Regions from separate parts of the Pedobacter sp. GQ55 genome, predicted to be linked through region 1. Evidence: riboswitches for the same ligand, from Rfam matches in the RefSeq annotation. Region 1 holds a riboswitch; each other region holds the start of a gene.
What was found. Region 1 has a riboswitch for S-adenosylmethionine ahead of AC6CH7_RS07965 (SusC/RagA family TonB-linked outer membrane protein). Riboswitches for the same ligand answer to the same signal wherever they lie in the genome.

Region 2: another riboswitch for S-adenosylmethionine. It lies ahead of AC6CH7_RS18355 (cysteine desulfurase family protein); the one in region 1 lies ahead of AC6CH7_RS07965 (SusC/RagA family TonB-linked outer membrane protein).
Region 3: another riboswitch for S-adenosylmethionine. It lies ahead of metH (methionine synthase); the one in region 1 lies ahead of AC6CH7_RS07965 (SusC/RagA family TonB-linked outer membrane protein).
Region 4: another riboswitch for S-adenosylmethionine. It lies ahead of AC6CH7_RS24720 (O-acetylhomoserine aminocarboxypropyltransferase/cysteine synthase family protein); the one in region 1 lies ahead of AC6CH7_RS07965 (SusC/RagA family TonB-linked outer membrane protein).

Annotation. Positions count from the first base shown of each region.
Region 1 covers NZ_JCAXEI010000002.1:720,811-725,852, reverse strand. The annotation lists gene AC6CH7_RS07965 (SusC/RagA family TonB-linked outer membrane protein) at 1-2,027, opposite strand, end outside; SAM riboswitch class I at 2,279-2,387, opposite strand; gene AC6CH7_RS07960 (alpha-L-rhamnosidase) at 2,554-5,042, shown strand, end outside.
Region 2 covers NZ_JCAXEI010000007.1:103,941-108,982, forward strand. The annotation lists gene AC6CH7_RS18345 (peroxiredoxin family protein) at 1-195, opposite strand, end outside; gene AC6CH7_RS18350 (peroxiredoxin family protein) at 220-1,542, opposite strand; gene AC6CH7_RS18355 (cysteine desulfurase family protein) at 2,061-3,197, opposite strand; SAM riboswitch class I at 3,282-3,393, opposite strand; gene AC6CH7_RS18360 (sterol desaturase family protein) at 3,727-4,950, shown strand; gene AC6CH7_RS18365 (ABC transporter permease) at 4,964-5,042, opposite strand, start outside.
Region 3 covers NZ_JCAXEI010000005.1:195,165-200,206, forward strand. The annotation lists gene metH (methionine synthase) at 1-1,388, opposite strand, end outside; SAM riboswitch class I at 1,506-1,615, opposite strand; gene AC6CH7_RS15350 (Bax inhibitor-1/YccA family protein) at 1,881-2,633, opposite strand; gene AC6CH7_RS15355 (hypothetical protein) at 2,682-3,251, opposite strand; gene murQ (N-acetylmuramic acid 6-phosphate etherase) at 3,258-4,064, opposite strand; gene AC6CH7_RS15365 (S41 family peptidase) at 4,250-5,042, shown strand, end outside.
Region 4 covers NZ_JCAXEI010000015.1:90,891-95,932, forward strand. The annotation lists gene AC6CH7_RS24700 (MFS transporter) at 1-437, opposite strand, end outside; gene AC6CH7_RS24705 (FadR/GntR family transcriptional regulator) at 477-1,142, opposite strand; gene AC6CH7_RS24710 (lipocalin family protein) at 1,268-1,756, opposite strand; gene AC6CH7_RS24715 (trans-sulfuration enzyme family protein) at 1,875-2,993, shown strand; SAM riboswitch class I at 3,152-3,265, shown strand; gene AC6CH7_RS24720 (O-acetylhomoserine aminocarboxypropyltransferase/cysteine synthase family protein) at 3,505-4,809, shown strand; gene AC6CH7_RS24725 (homoserine O-acetyltransferase family protein) at 4,835-5,042, shown strand, end outside.

The DNA of each region.
Region 1 (5,042 bases):
CTATAGGTGTTGATCAGCTGATAAGGATCTGTTGCCTTTCCTACTTTAGACCAACCTCCTCTTAGTTTAGCGAAACTGAGCACCTCGCTTTTAATGTCAAAAGCTTCTGTAAGAATTAAACTTCCGTTAACAGAAGGATAGAAGTAAGATAGGTTCGGTTTTGGTAAACTGGAATCCCAGTCGTTACGTGCTGTTAAGTTCAGATATGCATAGTCTCTAAAGCCCAATTGAGCGGATCCAAATAAACTATAGGTTCTAAGTTTGGTGTAAACGTTTGAAGATACCAATGGATCTCTTGAGTTGCTCAATGTATATAAGCCGTTTACTGCCAGCTTGGTCGCTTTCTGATTGTTTTGTTCGAAAGTAGAGGTTCTAATGTTCCCGCCACCCAAAATATCTATCGAGAAATCTGAATTCAGTTTCTTATTGAACTCTAAACGACCTTCGGTATTATTTTCATTAACCGTGTATGCATCTTCCTCGTATGAACCGAAGGGGGTACCATTTGTGCCGTAAGCGATTTTGATCTTTCTACGATCTGTATAGTAATCATTTCCTGTTCTGAAGTTGGCAGAAAGTGCACTTGTAATTTTATAGTTTAATTCGGCATTACCAATAATACGATCGCGTTTCTGGCCAACGGTATTCTCGTAGGCTATGAAGTACGGGTTACTATAGTAACTGTTGTTCCAGTTGAAATCGTTTCCGTTTTCGTCTTTATAGTTTTTAAGCTGATTAACATCTACCTGTCTTCCAAACCATGTAAATTGAAGCATCGGGCCTGTTGCACGTTTTCCGCCAGATGCAGGAAGGTTATCGGCATTGCTTTTTATATAATTTGCAGAAGCGTTTAATGTTAATTTAGGAGTGATTCTGTATGTGGTATTTAATAATAACGAATTCTTGTCCTGAGAAGAATTTGGCAGTATACCACCTTGCGTAAGGTTGTTGTAAGAGAAACGGACATCTTGTTTTTCTCCAGAGCCTGCAATAGCAATACCATTATTAAGCGCAAAACCTGTTTCGAAGAAGTCCCTAACATTATCTGGATGAGCAATAAATGGAACAGCAACACCTTTAGAGTTAAACTGCGGAATTAAACGGCCGTCTAATGCAGGTCCCCAGCTTTCATCTACACCGTCATTTACACCTCCACCTTTTCCATCTACAAAGCTAAACTTGCCGCTTGTGCCTTGTCCGAATGAGTTTTGATAATCGGGTAAGGTTAGCAGATTTGAAAATGTAGCATTAGAGTTAACGCTGATACCTAAGCCTTTTTGACCTCTGCCTGTTTTGGTTTTAATAAGGATAACACCCGCTGCTGCACGTGATCCATATAGTGCTGCTGCATTTGGACCTTTAAGCACACTGATTGATTCAATGTCTTCTGAATTAATATCAGAAATCGTGTTGGCAAAATCCCTTGATCCAGCTATACCTAGATTCTGCGAGTTATCAACAGGTACTCCGTCCACTACAAAGAGGGGTTGGTTGTTACCTGATATAGAGGTTTCGCCACGAATAATAATTCTTGATGAACCCATATCGCCCTGGCTACTTGTAGTTTGTACACCTGCAATTTTTCCGGCCAAAGAGTTGATCAGGTTGGTTTCTTTTGCAGTAGCAATATCTTTAGATTTTAATTCCTGAACTGAGTAGCCCAGCGATTTCTTTTCTTTAGAGATACCAAGGGCTGTAACAACAACTTCACTTAAAGCATTGGCCGAAACATCAAGTGCAATATTTAATGTAGTTGTGGCTGCGGTAACGGTTATCTCTTTTGTAGTATATCCAAGATAAGATATACTAAGCACATCATTAACATCTGCAGCAAGAGAAAACTTACCGCTACCATCTGTAGTGGTTCCGCTTTTTTTACCTTTTATAGTAATTGATGCCCCTGGAATGGTTTCGCCATCAGGATTTCCGGTAACAGTACCTGTTATCTTAACAGATTGTGCCTGTACGGTTTGCAGGAAAAAAAAGGATATAAGTATCCCCGCAAAAATTTTGTATATTTTTAACATGTGAATTAAATAAATGGGTGTATAATAAATTCTTTTGGTTTGTATTAAATAACGCAACAGTGCATTCGTTTTTGACTGATCATAAGACCAGATGAAGGATAATGAGATGGAGATGAGCAGCGCATTTCTTTTTGGTGTACTTTCTGTGTCATGTTTTTATACATTTATAGTTTAGGTCATCCCTTACATACTTTGTCGTGAACAGAATTAGATTTGGTTATGATGATTGATAAGGAGCATTGCGCTGTTTAATCTTATCTTTTCCGCTTTGCAGCGAATTGGAATTAGCACCTTTTACAATAAATTGTAGAGGTTGCTAAGACATCATAGGGCCAATCCCTCAGTCTTTCTTGATAAGCAGGAAGTTTTAAGAACCATTTGCTGCGACAAATATAGGAATAATCTAGTATTCCTATAGAAATTAATAAAATAAATATTCTGTATTTTGAGCAGGACAGTACAGGTTGCTGAAAATGCCTAAGAAAATTAACATTGTAAACACACTCAACTTTACCTGAATATTCTAATGAAATTTCTTTATTCTTTCTTGCTGATACTTTTCGCCATTCCTATGGTAGAAAAAGCATACTCTAATGAAGTTAAACCCTCCGGTTTGCAATGCGAACATTTGATAAACCCAATTGGGGTAGATTTGTTAAATCCGCGCTTGTCGTGGATGATGGCAGATACCCGTCAGGGTGCTAAACAAACTGCCTATAGAATTATTGTAGGTAAAGATTCATCAGAAGTAGCAAGAAAAAAGGGGCTTTCATGGGAGTCTGGCAAAGTAACCTCGTCTGCCAACCTTGTTAATTATAAAGGCAAAACCCTGGAGCCATTTACTAAATACTACTGGTTTGTTGAGCTTTGGGATAAAGATGGTAAACCAGCTTCATCTGGTGCGGTGGCGAGTTTCGAAACAGGAATGATGAAAGTCGACAACTGGAAAGGTACCTGGATTAGTGACGGTAACGATATTGATAAACGTGAGGCTCCATATTTCAGAAAAGTATTTGAACCCGCTAAAAAAATAAAATCTGCAAGGGCATATATTGCTGCTGCTGGTTTATACGAATTATATTTAAATGGGAAAAAAGTAGGCAATCATAGACTTGATCCTATGTACACCCGTTTCGACAGACGTAACTTGTATGTTTCTTACGATGTTACTGCGCAACTTCAAAAAGGTAAAAATGCTGTTGGTGTTTTACTTGGCAATGGATGGTATAACCATCAATCTATTGCGGTATGGAATTTTGACAAGGCACCCTGGAGAGCAAGACCTACTTTTTGTCTGGATTTAAGAATCACTTATGAAGATGGAACTGTTGATGTGGTTACTTCCGGTGGCGACTGGAAAACAAGTTCAAGTCCAATAGTGCTTAACAATATTTATACTGCCGAGCATTATGATGCGCGTAAGGAACAACCAGGTTGGAATACTGCAGATTTTGATGATAAGAAGTGGAATGGAATCTCGCTTAGAGCTGCTCCATCAAATAATGTTGTAAGTCAGGTAATGCAGCCAATTCGTAATGTCGAAGAAATTCCTTCGAAAACAATGCAAAAGGTTAATGACACCGTATATGTTTTTGATCTGGGTCGCAATATTTCCGGAGTTACAAAAATGAAAGTAAGCGGAGAGGAAGGAACTGTTATTCGTATTAAGCATGGCGAACGTTTGCATGCTAATGGAAGATTAGACCTATCTAATATTGATGTTTACTATCGCCCGAAAGACAATACCGATCCTTTTCAAACAGATATCGTTACCTTATCAGGTAAAGGGGAACTTGAGTTTATGCCTAAGTTCAATTACAAGGGATTCCAGTATGTTGAGATAACCAGCAGTAAGCCTATACAATTAACTAAAGAAAGTATCACCGGCTACTTCATGCACAGTGATGTTACCGCGACAGGTAAAATAAGCTCTTCAAATAAGCTAATTGACCGGTTATGGTGGGCAACCAACAATTCTTACTTGTCTAACCTAATGGGGTATCCTACCGATTGTCCGCAAAGAGAAAAGAATGGATGGACTGGCGATGGGCACTTTGCTGTTGAAACAGGCCTGTTTAATTTTGACGGAATCACGGTTTATGAAAAATGGCTTGCCGACCACAGGGATGAGCAACAACCAAATGGCGTACTTCCTGATATTATACCTACAGGTGGATGGGGCTATGGATCAGCAAATGGAACCGACTGGACAAGTACAATTGCAATAATTCCATGGAATATATATATGTTTTACGGCGATAGCAAGTTGCTTTCAGATTCTTATAACAGCATTAAAAGATATGTGAATTACATAGAGCAAATTAGTCCGGCGGGATTAACAACCTTTGGTAGGGGCGATTGGGTGCCTGTTAAATCACAATCATCATTAGAGTATACTTCTTCTACTTATTACTATGTAGATGCAGTTATCCTCGCGAAGGCGGCAAAAATGTTCGGTAAGCAGGGTGATTACAGTTACTACAGCAACCTTGCCGAGAAAATTAAAAAAGCAATAAACGATAAGTATTTAAACCGCGCAACGGGCATTTATGCATCAGGTGTACAAACTGAATTAAGTGTTGCCCTGCAATGGGGATTGGTACCAGAAGAGCTTATTGCAAAAGTTGCAGAGAATCTTGCCAAAAGAGTTGCTGCCGATGGAATGCATCTTGATGTGGGTGTTTTGGGTGCAAAAGCAATATTAAATGCATTGAGTGATAATGGCCAGGCAGAAACTGCATATAAACTTGCCGCTCAAGATACCTACCCTTCATGGGGATGGTGGATTGTGAATGGAGCAACTACTTTATATGAAAACTGGGATATAAAAGCTGAAAGAGACATTTCTTTAAATCACATGATGTTTGGTGAAATAGGAGGCTGGTTCTTTAAAGGTTTGGGTGGAATTCATCCTGATGAACAACAACCAGGATTTAAGAATATTCAGCTTCGTCCTAATTTCGTTTCAGGATTAGAACATTTCGAGGCAGAGCATGATGGTCCTTATGGTAAGAT
Region 2 (5,042 bases), on a different contig from region 1:
GCCGTGTTCAAGATCTTTGCCTTTAAATTCAAAATTAAATGGCACCTGGGTTTCACTAACATTAAATACACCCCGCCAAACACCTTCTTTAATTACTTTTCCGGCATGGGTCTTATCTAAAGCCCATACAGATACGCCTACAAGTAAGCCTAATGAGAGTAATAATAATTCTTTTAAAAAATTGCGCTTATTCATCGTTTAATTTTTATGGTTATACTATTATTTACCTTTTATGGTATTGCTTGTATCTGCATTTTGAAGGGTTGCAGTTGGTTCAGGTTCAGCCAATAATTCGTCGAGCACTTTATTAAATTTCTTCTCATAATCATCGTAATACTTCCCGGTTACAGTGCCGGTATATCCGGTGTAAATCTCTCTCACCTCACCTTTTCTGTCTATGATTATGGTTGTCGGAAAAGCAATGAACTTGTTAAGTGCAGGGAGTTTTTGAGCTACCAGCTTTTTATCGGCAAGGCCGCCAAAAAGTATGTCGTACTTGATATCATATTTATCCCTTAGTTTCCCTAGCGTATATTTAGCATACTCCAAGCTGTCTTTCTGTTCAAAGCCTATTGCAATGGCTTCTACACCACGCTTTTGATTTTTATTAAACCATGGCGACAAAAACACGGTCTGATCTGTACAGTTAGGGCACCAGGTACCGATAATCTCTACAATCACTACCTTACCTTTATACTTGTCATCGCTTAGCGAAACAGATTTACCGTTCAAATCAGGAAAAGTAAAGTCAAGCTTTTTATACCCTTCCTTTAAAAAGGTTAGTTTATAAGGATCAGGCAAATCAGCAACATTGTTTTTGGTCGCATCAAATTTGATGTTCTTATAAATTCCAAAACCCTGCTCTCCGGAAAGGGTTCCATCTTCATTTATCTTTCCTTTAATAATGAAAGGGCTGGGGCCTGTAAAACCTGATAAAGCAAATTCATCACCTTGTACCGTACCTTCAATTTCGCGGCTATCGCCAACAACAGTCATTATCACACCGGTAAGTTTATTTCCCGATTGCTTTAATACGGCAATAGAGGCCGGAACCGCTTCTTTACTATAAAGCTTAAGTTCCCATTTACCGCTTAAATCTGCTTTTGGTGCCACATCTTTTCCTGGCTCAACAAAGCGATATGCCTTACCGTATTCTGCTGTAAAAGGAAGTGCATTTCCTCTAAAATTAGGCACCAAACTACGGTATTCGCCAGTTAGCCTTCCATCGTCTTCTATTTTAGCTACCAAAGCGGCATCATAGGTGTTCATTTTAACGAATATGGAGTCTTTGCCAATTAGCTGTACATGGAAATCATCGCGGCGAGTGCCATTTAAAAGGGTAAACACTGCATGTTGAGGATCTTTTCCTTTTAGTTCGAAATTAAAGGGAACCTGCGATTCGCTTACGGTAAATACGCCGCGCCATACGCCCTCTTTAATAAATTTTGCAGGTTCAGGTTTAGTTCCTGCAAGTGCTGCACCACTCAATAAAATACCTGCCGACAGGCATTTAGCTTTAAATAGATAATCTTTTAAGTTCATTGTATAGGGGGTTTTTTAGGTTGTTTAAGAGAATTTTGGGCATAACGATTCCTGCCTCAATAGCCTGGCTATTAGATTCTGACGAATAAATTCAAGAAAATCAATCAGGGAATGCTGTAGAAACTACATGCACATACAACAACAGAATTTTAAATTTTTCATATCACTAGTTAATTTATATTTCTAAAAATCATTTTTTAGAAAATTTTATAAATCATCTATTAATGGTGGAGTTACTAGATGTTGGCAATAAAAATCATCTACTAAGGGGTGGAGCTTTATTAGATTGATGTAAAGGTAATGCTTAGAAATAACAATTCAAAAAAAATCTACTAATTTAGTAGTATTTATTTTTTATGTTATAATTCGGCCTTCTATTAGCCGTTGTTGTATATTGTTAAACGTTTATGAATTAACATCCCGGCGTGTTGCAGAAAGCGAGCTGAATGAACTTTCCACCATTGCATAAAGCCACGCAATCTACACAGCCAGGATGTTAATTTTTACCATTAAGCTCATTATATAGTTACCGCATTATAAATTGCAGAAAGCCTTTCAACGGTATAATCTATTTCTTCCATGGTGTTATACTTACTAAACGAAAAGCGCACCGTATGACGGGATGGATCTGCATTAATTGCTTTAAGCACATGCGATGCCGACCCTGTAGAGCAGGCGCTTCCCCCAGACACAGAAATATTATTCAGGTCCAGATACCCCAATAAGTCATCAGCACCTTCATGTTGTGGCAGGCTAACACTTAACACGGTGTAAAGGCTCTTATCCGCATCGGCCGAATTTCCATTAAACTGCACCCCTTCAATTTCGGCCTTCAATTTAAAGATCATCCTGTCTTTTAGTTTCTGTATATACCTTGCATGTTCATCAATATCGCGGTAAGCAATTTCCAAAGCTTTTGCCAGTCCAATGATTCCATGAATATTTTCGGTTCCTGCACGTAGCCTGCGTTCCTGAGATCCGCCATGAATCAGCTTCGAAAGCTGGATCCCATTTTTACAGTAAATAAATCCTACACCTTTTGGACCATGAAATTTATGTGCCGATGCAGCTACAAAATGTGCCTTCAATTTTGACAGATCATGGCGATAATGCCCAATGGTCTGAACCGTATCTGAATGAAAAATAGTGTTGCTACTACAACAGAGCTCACCAATTAATTCAATATCGTTTAAATTCCCAATTTCATTATTGGCATGCATTACCGATACCAGTGAGCGCTCCTTATTTTTTAATAGTTGCGGTAAATGCTCAACATCAATGTTTCCCTTATCATCCGTATTTATAAAGCTTAGGGTTATCTCACTACGCTTTTTAAGCGCTTCTAGTGTATGCAGAACTGCATGATGCTCAAATGGAGTAGTAATTACGTGTTTAACCTGCTCAGAATACACACTTGATAATATTGCTGTATTATCGGCCTCAGTACCACCACTTGTAAAAATAATTTCATTGGGTGCAGTATTTAAAAGATCAGCAATGGTATTTCTGGCATTTTCAATAGCGTTTTTCACAATTCTTCCATCTTCATGATGTGATGATGGATTGCCAAAATGCTCCAGCAGGTAAGGGATAATCTCCTTATAAACCTCTTTGTCCAGTTGGGTGGTTGCAGCATTGTCTAGATAAATTCTCATTTCTTCCTCCTCTTTTTTAATTAATTGTTTATAATTAATCATTCTGTGATGTCAGCTTATGCAGAAGAGGTACAACTCTTTACCATTTTATCTTTCTCCACATTCGCGGAGCAGGAATTAGCACCTTTTACAAGCAAAGCTCGTACAGGTTGCTAAGACGTCGTAGGGCCTTTCCCTCTGTCTTTCTGGATAAGTAAATTACAAGAACAACTATTGAGTCCCAAATGTATAAATAAAAACTACTAATTTACTAGACTTTATTAAAATAAATTTTAATTCCTATTAATTGGCTTGTTTTACCGCAAAAAAGCAAGAAGAAACGACTTTCATAAAACATTGATAACTACAACATTACTAGGTGTTATACAATGCTTAAACAATCGTTACACAATAGCAAAACAATCTCCATTCGATTTTGGAATGTATAAACATTGAGCAGGGAAACATTGTTATTCGCTAACATATAATTTGAAATAAATACTACTAAAATAGTAGTATTTATTTACATTTGGCTAAGAGGAATTAAATTATGACTAGCCATTTTAACTATTTAGCCTTCGCTATTCCAGCTTTTTTTGTGTTTCTATTTTTAGAGTACGGCATCGCTGTGAAGCTAAAAAAGGCGCATTTATTCAAATATGAAAGTTCAATTTCCAACCTCAGCATAGGCATTGCCGAAAGACTTCTGAATCTCTTTATATCAGCAAGTTTCTACAGCTTATTCTTTTGGATTTATAACAACTACGCACTTTTCAGTATACCAAATACCTGGTGGGTATGGATATTATTGATACTCGTTACAGATCTGGTTTGGTACTGGTATCACCGTTTGGGTCACGAGGTAAACATCCTTTGGGCAGCCCATATCGTACATCATCAAAGCGAAGAATTTAACTTTACCGTATCAGCAAGGATCACCGTTTTTCAGGCTCTGATCAGAAATCTTTTTTGGTGCGTTATACCACTATTGGGGTTTCATCCTACTATGGTGATCACTATTCTTGTTGTCCATGGAGCCTATTCTTTTTTTACCCATACTCAGCTGATTAGAAATTTAGGCTGGCTAGAATACATTCTGGTTACGCCTTCCATTCATGGCGTTCACCATGCCAGCGATGAGAAATATCTTGATAAGAACTATGGAGATGTATTCGTTTTTTGGGACAAGATCTTTGGAACATTCCAAAGGGAAGAAGAACCACCTAAGTACGGTCTTACACATCCCGTAAAAAGTTACAGCTTCTTATGGCAGCACTTCCATTACTACCTTGAAATTTTAGCTGCGTGTAAAAAAGTACCCGACATAAGGACCAAATTAAAAATCGTCTTTGGTCATCCCTCCAGACTGGATCAGGAGATCAGGCCAACGCTCGAAAAGAAATACTTGCAGCACAAAGCCTCCTCTTCTTATCGTTTTAAATTCAGAGGATATTTAAACATACAAATAATTGTCAGTGTAATTCTTTTAACATTGATCACCGGTTTATATCCTTTCTTTGAAACCGCCGATAAGCTGTTTATTGTAGGGTTTGTTCTGCTTACGCTGATCAACTGCGGGGCCTTAATGGAACAAAGAAAATGGATTTACTACCTAGAGTATACCCGGCTCCTAACTGTATTTGCCTATATTTTTTGGAAGTCAGACCATATGGAATTATTACTACCGTTAGTAGTGCTGCTATTCATTGCAGAGCAACTATTCCGCATCAGCCATTTATACCGCCATTATGTGCTTAGGTATGATAAAGTTTAACTTATTTCAGAACCTATTCATACTTCAAAGCATCAACTGCGTTCGCATTTGCAACCTTAACCGTTTGAAAACTTACCGTAAGTATGGCAATA
Region 3 (5,042 bases), on a different contig from region 1:
TCGCGGAATTTATCTTCGCCCTCTTTAAGAGAGATGGAGTTTACAATTCCTTTTCCCTGCAAGCATTTTAATCCGGCTTCGATAACCGTCCATTTAGACGAATCGACCATGATAGGCAACTTGGAAATATCAGGTTCAGAGGCAATCAGGTTAAGGAATTTGGTCATCGAGGCTTCCGAATCAATCATTCCCTCATCCATGTTCACATCAATAACCTGTGCGCCACCTTCAACCTGCTGACGTGCAACAGCAAGTGCAGCTTCGAAATCTCCGCCTAAAATGAGTTTAGAGAATTTCGGAGAACCGGTAATGTTTGTACGCTCACCAATGTTTACAAAAATACTCTCTGGAGTTATGGTAACCGGCTCTAATCCGCTTAAACGCAGATAAGGGTCTATTTGAGGTATTTTACGCGGCGCTACATTTTTCGCTTTTTCGGCGATACAGCCGATATGCTCAGGTGTAGTTCCGCAGCAACCACCTACAATATTTACGAAGCCATGCTGAATAAAATCTTCTACCAGATGAGCCGTTTCATGAGGCATCTCATCGTAAGCACCAAATTCATTTGGCAACCCCGCATTGGGGTATGCAGAAACATAGCAGCCTGCCTTAGCAGAGAGTTCTTCTATGTGCGGCCTCATGTCTTTTGCCCCTAAGGCGCAGTTGAAGCCTATGCTTAACGGGTTGGCGTGTATTACAGAATTTAGGAAAGCTTCGGCAGTTTGACCTGACAAAGTTCTTCCGGAAGCATCAGTAATGGTTCCCGAGATCATGATCTCTATTTTACGGCCAATTACATTCTCATATTTTTTGATGGCAAATATCGCAGCCTTGGCATTTAGGGTGTCAAAAATGGTTTCAATTAACAGCAGGTCTGAACCGCCATCAACCAGTCCGCGTATTTGTTCGTAATAAGCATCAACTAATTCATCGAAAGTAAGTGCCCTGAACCCTGGATCGTTTACATCCGGAGAAATAGATAGCGTTCTGTTGGTAGGACCTACGGCACCGGCAACGAAACATTTTCTGTCGGGATTAGCCGCCATGAACTCATTAACTGCCTCTTTGGCTATTTTAGCCCCTTCAAAGCTCATCTCATAATCGAGCTCTTCCATCTGGTAATCGGCCAGTGAAATACGTTGGGTACTAAAGGTATTGGTCTCAATGATATCTGTACCGGCCTTTAAATATTCAGTATGAATGGCCTTAATGATATCTGGACGGGTAATGTTTAGTAAGTCGTTATTACCTTTTACATCACACGGGTGATCTTTGAACCGCTCGCCCCTGAAATCTTCTTCAGAAAGGACGTAACGTTGTATCATAGTGCCCATCGCACCATCAATGATCAGGATACGTTTTTCTAACTCTGCTCTAATGTCCATTTTTAATAGTAATATGAGTAGGTAATAAGCTAAAGTTGATAGAGGCTACGCCTAAACAAGTGCCGAACTCATTACATACAAAGCTTATTCGAAAAGTCCGGTTTAGGTGTCGACTTTAACTTATCTTTCGGGAACCAATGGTTTGGCTCCAGTAGAATGTAGCACCTTGTAAGCACAGGTTGCTAAGACTTCGCAGGGTCTAATCCCTCCGTCTTTCTCTATAAGCATTACAAAGGTGCAACAAAGAAAAATCATTTCCAAAATTTCGACCGTTAAAGCATATAAAATTGTACAGAGGAGACAATTAACTCAGGACTTCGAAACATTGTTTTGAAAACATGGCCATGTACAGCTGAATTTGAAAGTGTAAAATGTGCTTAATTAACAAGCTGGTAATGTACTCCTGAAAGATAAATATGTAAACAATGAAAAGGCGGGTGAAGCATAATTTATTGCTCTACCCGCCTGTTCATTGTTTAAGAAAACAAGTTGTTATTTTCTGCTTCCGAAGATTCTTAATAGATATAAGAAGATGTTTATAAAGTCTAGGTAAAGAGATAAGGCTCCCATAATTGCCAATTTCTTAGCATCAGTTGCCGCCATTTGATCTCCATTTTCTTCAATACCTGCACCAATACGTTTCAGTTTTTGAACATCATATGCTGTTAAGGCGGTAAAGATTGCTACTCCAAAGAAGCTCATTATGTAGCTAAAACGATCACTTCCGATAAACATGTTGATGATACCGGCAATGAATAAGCCTACCACACCTACCATTAATATAGGGCCAAATTTGCTTAGATCTACATCTGTAGTGTAGCCTAAAACTGCCATTATTCCAAATATACCCGCTGCGGCCGCAAAACATGCTACAATTGAACCAGCAGTATAAATAAGTAATATAAAGCTTAAACTAACGCCTAACAGAACCGAAAATAACACAAATACGCCTAATAAAGCACCATAAGACAGGCGGTTAAATCCTGTACCCATTAAAATTACCAGACCAAGAGGTGCAAACATTGCGATATAACCTAGTATTGTTCTTTGTCCTGTTTCAAAATTAATTAATTGACTTAAAGCTGCGGGAGAGGTTGAAATAAGAAACGCAGCTAATGTTGATAAGCCAAGCGCCACAAACATCCATAAAAAAACATTAGCGAAGAATTTCTTGGCAACCTTGCCAGTTAAGTCTTCTACAAAAACGGACTGTTGTGCCCAATCATTATTATTGTTATTATTCATGTGTTTTAAATTTATTTAAAGATACGAATTGTTTCGTTCTAACAAAAGCTATGCCCCGAGCCTTTTTGTCAGGATTTCTTCAACTTTCTTGAAAAACTGAAGGGGTTTTAAGGTTCTCCATGCCATATCGTCAAGTTCGCCACCAAAATTGATGTAATAATCTATATTGCTGTTACGGAATTCATTGATTACATGTTCCTGGAAATTGATGCCTGTAATCCATCCATCTTCAACTTCCTGAAACCATTCTTCGTAATAACTATCTTCAGAAGAATGGAAGTTCAGTACATTTTCGCCAATCAGGATGAATTTGTTTATTCCCTCGTCAATCATGAGCTCAATGATTTCACGTTTCAGAAGCATAATGTCGTTACCAATGGCATCGTTCCACTCTCCAATGAGCTCTATGATTGCATAATTTCTATCATAGTCAACATACAATACTTTAAGGTACATCGTACTTGATCCGAAATCATCCCATTGGGGATGTAACAGGAAATTATACAACTGCTTGTCGAAATAAAATTCCGAGTACTCCGTGTTGTAGAATGGAGAACGTTCATCTTCTGCCGCGATATAATCATCTCGCCATAGATAGTAAGGCTCTATTTCGTGCATGCTGGATTATTTATGGGTAGATTCAACAGCTTTACGGACACTTCCATAACGGATCAGCAAATCTGCAGCATGCTCGTAATCAATATTCAGTTCGTCCATTACCATTTGTGTACCTCTGTCTACCAGTTTATGATTGGTTAGCTGCATGTCTACCATTTTATTGCCCTTTACCCTGCCTAGTTTTATCATTACTGTAGTACTAAGCATGTTCAGAACCAATTTTTGCGCAGTTCCGGATTTCATTCTGGTAGATCCCGTTAAAAATTCAGGACCAACTACTACCTCTACAGGGAAATCACTTTCTGCAGCTATCGGCCCTCCCTCGTTGCAAACAATACAACCCGTTAAAATACCATTTTTACGGGCAGTGTTTAGTCCACCGATAACGTATGGAGTGGTTCCTGATGCGGCAAGACCAATTAAACAGTCATTAGCATCAATTTTAAACTCCTGCAGATCAATCCATGCCTGTTGGTCATCGTCTTCAGCATTTTCAACTGCTCTTCGTATGGCAGTGTCTCCGCCGGCAATAATACCAACAACCCAATCAAACGGAACACCAAAGGTAGGAGGGCACTCTGAGGCATCAACAACACCCAGTCGGCCACTTGTGCCCGCACCGATGTAAAATAACCTTCCCCCGTTTATCATTCGCTCGGCAACAGCAGAAGCCAGTTTCTCTATCTGAGGAATTACTTTTTCCACAGCATGGGGAACTGTTTTGTCCTCATCATTTATGCCCTTTAGAATTTCTAGTACTGACATTTTATCAATATCGTTGTACGTTGATTCTTGCTCGGTTACTCTTATCATTAGATTAATTTTTGTTAAAATTCGTGATTTTCTTGTTAAACCAGAAATAATAGGGGAAATCAATTCAAAATAAGGATTTCTTCTCAATTTTGGGGTAATCGAAAAAATACTAAACAAATAAAAATCAGAAGAGGTTAATTGATTATATAACAGTCTAATTTTGTACCTTTACGGTGTCTTTAGCCATGAAAAAGAATACCCGCTATAATCTCTTAATTGCCCTCACTTATTCTGTAACTTTAATAGGTGGGATGTTTTTTGGCTACAAGTTTCTGAAAGACCAGGGGTATACCTTTCAAAAGACAACTTATATAGCAGATAACAATGCGCAAAAGGTTGACGAAATTCTCCATATCATCAATAAAAACTATGTAGATGAGGTTAATGCCGATAGCTTAAATAACCTGCCTATTGATAGTTTGTTGCATAAACTGGATCCTCATAGCATATATCTTCCACCAGAAAAGGCGAATGAATTCACTGAAACATTAAATGGAAATTTTGAGGGCATAGGCATTGAATATTATATTTTGAATGATACCCTGCTGGTTACGAATGTGATTAAGGATGGCCCGGCGTTTTTGGCCGGAATAAAACAGGGCGACAGAATTATTAAAATAGATACCATTTTTGTTAGTGGCAAAGCTTTGCCCAGAGAACAGATGATTGGTAAGATTAAGGGCAAAAAGGGCACGGCAGTAAAATTAACCATTGTGCATCCTGGCAGTCGCCTAGCAACTGTTTATACGGTAAAACGCGATAGGGTGCTGGTGAGTAGCATTGATGCTTCTTACATGCTCAATTCTGAAGTTGGCTATGTGAGAATCAGTAAGTTCGGTTCAGATACAGATCGTGATTTTGTCGAATCTATAAAGTCGCTTAAATCTGAAGGGATGAAAAAGCTTGTGCTTGACCTTCGTGACAATGGCGGAGGCTATTTAACGGCAGCAACGGGCTTGGCTAATCAAATTCTTGAAG
Region 4 (5,042 bases), on a different contig from region 1:
CCCTTTTTACCTCCGGAAGCTAAATGTGCCACCCTGGAAGATTCCGGATGAAATATTGAAGACCCAACTCCTATTAAACTTACCGCAAGAAGGATATTTAAAAAGCTGGACGCAAAAGACACGGCTACAAGTCCACAGAGTGTAAAGCCCATTGCAATAGCAAGTGAATACGGACGGGGCCTCTTATCCGTATAAAAACCAATAAAGGGCTGCAAAATTGATGCCGTTAGCTGATAAGTTAAAGTGATAAGACCTATTTGAGCAAAAGTAAGACTGAACTTTTCTTTTATTACAGGATATACAGCAGGAATTACTGCCTGAAGCATATCATTAAGTAAATGGGTAAAACTAATTGTGAATAAAATAGAGAATACTGTTTGCTGTGTAACTCTCTTTGTGTCGATAACGGTAGTGTTTGTAAAAGATGTTTTTTCCATATTTTTAGATCAGATCATCTGATGAATTATTATAAATTTTTATTGAGATATGTGTCCTAATATTTTTGCTGCAATGTTCCACGCCTTTTTAGGATCTCCAGCGATAATGCTTTTAAGCAGTTGCTCATGATATATGTAAGTTTCTTCAAAGGCTCTGGCATCTGAGTGTGTTTGAAGGAACCAATTTTTTAAATGAATGGAGGCTGATTTATATAAATCGGCCAGTATTTCATTCTTTGAAGCTTCAGCAATTGAGATATGAAATTGCACGTCTGCGTCAATACACTCTTCTAACAGTCCTTCTTTAGCTGCCTTTCTTCTGTTTTCGAGATGGTTTCTTATTGTCAAAATATCACTTTCAGTTCTGTTAAGTGCCGCTTTCTCTGCAATTTTCATTTCCAGTAATTGCCTGACCTCATCCAGATCTTTAACGTTAGCACGCTTTAACCGCAAATCCATAGGCTCCCTATTTGCTGTTAGCTGATCTACAAAAGTTCCAACTCCTTGCTGAACCCTGAGCAATCCTGAGTTGGCTAATATTTTGATGGCTTCCCTTATCGTTGAACGCCCAACACCAAAGTTTTTCATCAATTCCGGCTCTATCGGCAACTGTTCATTCACTTTGTATTGTCCAAGAGAAATCTGTTCACTTAATCGTGCGGCTACTTCATCCGCCAAAGACTTTTTTTGTATAAGATTCTTCATATTGATTCATCATATCATCAGATGAATTCAAATGTAGATAATAAAAGATATCAAACAAAAGAAATCCATAAAAAAAGGGCTCAAAACGAATTGAACCCTTTTCCCTAAACCAAACTATTTTACGCTTATTTTGCTGCTTTTGTAAAATTCAATACAATGTAAGCAGTTTTTGCTCCGTATTCTACTGGTGATTTAATAACCATGCTGTTGCCATCTGTAGAAGACAATACCGATCTGTAACCAGAGGTTACGTTTTTGGCTTTTTCACCTTCAAAGATCTTTTTGAATTGGAATGTCTCATCTGCAGGACTTACTGACCAGTATATTTTCTGAGTTTTTGCAGTACACGCTCCACCACCTGGTAAGGTATAACTTCCATTACCGCTGTTAGTAAGGCTCCAGGTACTTCCTTGAAAACAAGTGTAAGAACCTTCATCAAATAATGATTTTACTGCTGATTGCGGCAAGCCTTCAAATGTAATATCATTTAAAACCCAATTACCAGTTACATTACCTTTCTTTAAACTTTGAGTTGCACCACCTTTAGGTGAACAACTTTGCAAAACCATTAACGAACTGCATAAAATGGCTGCTATCAGTAATATTCTTTTCATATTCTTCTTTAATTTGATAATTCAATTACATAAATCTTGCCAAAACTCAAGGTGAATAATATTATACCCTTAACTTTGTTACATCTTATGCCCAATCTTAACTTTTAACCCCGTAATAATGAAGCCAGAAACACTTGCAATACATGCTGGAAATTTATACAAAGTCAGTACTAACGATGTCACCCCCCCTATAAATCTATCTACCACCTTCCTGAGAAATGAAGACGGTGGCTACTCTGGTGGACACATGTATAGCAGAGTGAGTAATCCAAATAGATCAGCATTAGAAAATGCGCTTTCAGAATTGGAAAAAGGCGTAGAAGCCTGTGCATTCTCTTCAGGAAATACAGCGGGGATGGCAGTTTTTCAAGCTTTAAAGCCAGGGAGCCATATCATTGCTCCTGATGACATGTACTGGGGTTTTAAAAAACAATTGCAGACGATCTTTAAAGACATCCTTGAAATTGATTTTATAGATCTTACTAACCTTGATAACATAGCAAAATTCATTAAAAAGAATACAGTACTGATATGGGTAGAAACCCCCTCAAATCCATTATTAAAAATTACAGACGTTGCCGGAGTTTCCAAAATTGCTAAGGAAAACAACCTTATCCTTGCCTGCGACAGCACTTTTGCTTCGCCATGCTTGCAAAATCCAATTGATTTTGGGGCTGATATTGTTATGCACTCGTCAACAAAATACATTGGTGGCCATAGTGATGTTCTTGGTGGTGTACTTATCACCGCAGAAAAAAATGAATTTTGGGAAAAGATCAGAAATATACAGCAAGTTGGCGGAGCAGTACCCTCTCCTTTCGATTGTTTCCTGTTGGTAAGAAGCATCAAAACATTGGCATATCGTATGCGTGGCCACTGCGCTAATGGAATGGCTTTAGCATTACACCTGGAAAAACATGCTGCTATTGTAGCAGTTTATTATCCAGGATTAACAACCCATCCTCAGCATGACATAGCAAAAAAGCAAATGACCGGCTTTGGAGGAATGTTATCAGTTTTAGTTAAAGGAGGATCTGATGAGGCCAGAAAAGTGGTTAATAGAGTTAAACTCTTTGCGCAGGCTACAAGTTTAGGTGGAGTTGAAAGTTTAATAGAACACCGTGCATCTGTTGAAGGACCGGACACCAAAACCCCACAAAATTTAATTCGGATATCTGTTGGACTTGAACATATAGATGACTTAATAGCAGATTTAGATCAGGCACTTGCCGGATAAAACCAAGCTAATCCATCAAAAAACCAATTTACAGCGCTGTAAAACAACGAGTTAATAAATATCCAAAATATAATTTTGGATATTTATTAACTTAAATCTACATTTGCAGTATCATTTAGCGAAAGCTAATCAAGTCAACCTTCCTTAATAAAAGGTTTGATTTATAAAGAAGTGGCGAGAGACAGGCTCTTTGACCCACTGGCAACCCTCCCAAGATGGAGAAGGTGCCAATTCCTGACCAAAAGACGTGGTGTCGTTTGGAAAGATAAATTGAAACAAAATGAAAACTGTAAGAATTACTTCAAATCTGTTAAATTATTGTTATCCTCAGCAGGCTAATTGCATGTGCTGTTGCATACTATAATTTACAAATCTTCCTTTTGCATTTCACATTCATACGGAAGGCCCCTTGCAGGGGTACGCTTAACAACCGTATACGTTTCCGAAGCTAAAAATCTTATAACGTATCTAATCAAAAACATAACAGGAACCACTTAAAACTAAATATAACATGTCAACATCACATAAATTCGAAACATTACAAGTACATGCAGGTCAGGAAATTGATCCTACAACAGGATCAAGAGCTGTTCCAATATATCAAACCACCTCTTACGGCTTTAAGAACTCTGAACACGGTGCAAACTTATTTGCGCTAAAGGAATTCGGAAACATTTATACCAGGATCATGAATCCAACAACAGATGTTTTCGAAAAAAGAGTAGCAGCGCTTGAAGGCGGTGTGGCTGCTTTAGCAGTAGCTTCGGGACAGGCAGCTCAATTTATTGCGTTAAATAACATCCTACAAGCAGGTGACAATTTTGTATCCTCATCTCATTTATATGGTGGATCATATAATCAGTTCAAAGTAAGCTTTAAACGTCTTGGTATTGAGGTTAGATTCGCTAATGGTGATGATGCTAATGATTTTGAAACAAAAATCGATGCAAATACCAAAGCTATATATTTAGAAACCATTGGTAATCCGGCTTTTAGTATTGCTGATTTCGAAAAATTATCTGCCATTGCCAACAGACACGATTTACCACTAATAGTAGATAATACTTTTGGTGCAGCCGGTTACCTATTTAAACCTTTAGAACACGGGGCCCATATTGTTGTTCAATCTGCTACCAAATGGATTGGCGGACACGGCACCAGTATTGGCGGAGTAATAGTAGATGGCGGAAATTACAACTGGGGAAATGGTAAATTCCCTCAATTTACCGAACCATCGGAAGGATATCATGGTTTAATTTTTAATGATGTTTTTGGAATTGGTGGTCCCTTTGGAAATATTCAATTCATTATTCGTGCCCGCGTTGAAGGCTTAAGGGATTTTGGCCCGGCCATCTCTCCTTTCAATTCTTTCCTTTTAATTCAGGGATTAGAAACTTTATCGCTTCGCGTGCAACGGCACGTAGACAACACACTTGCACTGGCAACCTGGTTGGAGCGCCATGATGCTGTGAAAAGTGTTAATTATCCTGGACTTGAAAGCAGCCCATACCATGCCAATGCCAAAAAATATTTAAAGAATGGTTTCGGTGCAGTGCTATCTTTTGAACTACATGGTGATAAAGAAAAAGCAACGGCATTGGTAGACAATCTTAAGCTTGTTAGTCACCTTGCAAACCTGGGTGATGCAAAAACCCTTATCATACAACCCTCAGCAACTACGCATCAACAGCTAAGTGACCAAGAACAAATTGCAGCAGGCATTACTGCCAGCCAGCTACGTGTTTCAGTAGGAATTGAACACATAGATGATATCAAGGCTGATTTCGAACAAGCCTTTGCTGCTATAAACAAATAAAATAAAACGCTACAAGATCTAAAGAATGAGTACTACTGCCACATATACGCATACAAAGTTGTTTAAACTGGAGAACGGGAAAAAACTACGCAAATTAGAAGTTGCTTATCAAACTTATGGCAAACTAAATGCGAAGAAAGATAATGCGATCTGGGTATGCCATGCACTTACAGCCAATGCTGATGTTTTAGACTGGTGGAAAGGACTTTTCGGTAATAACGATCTGTTTAACC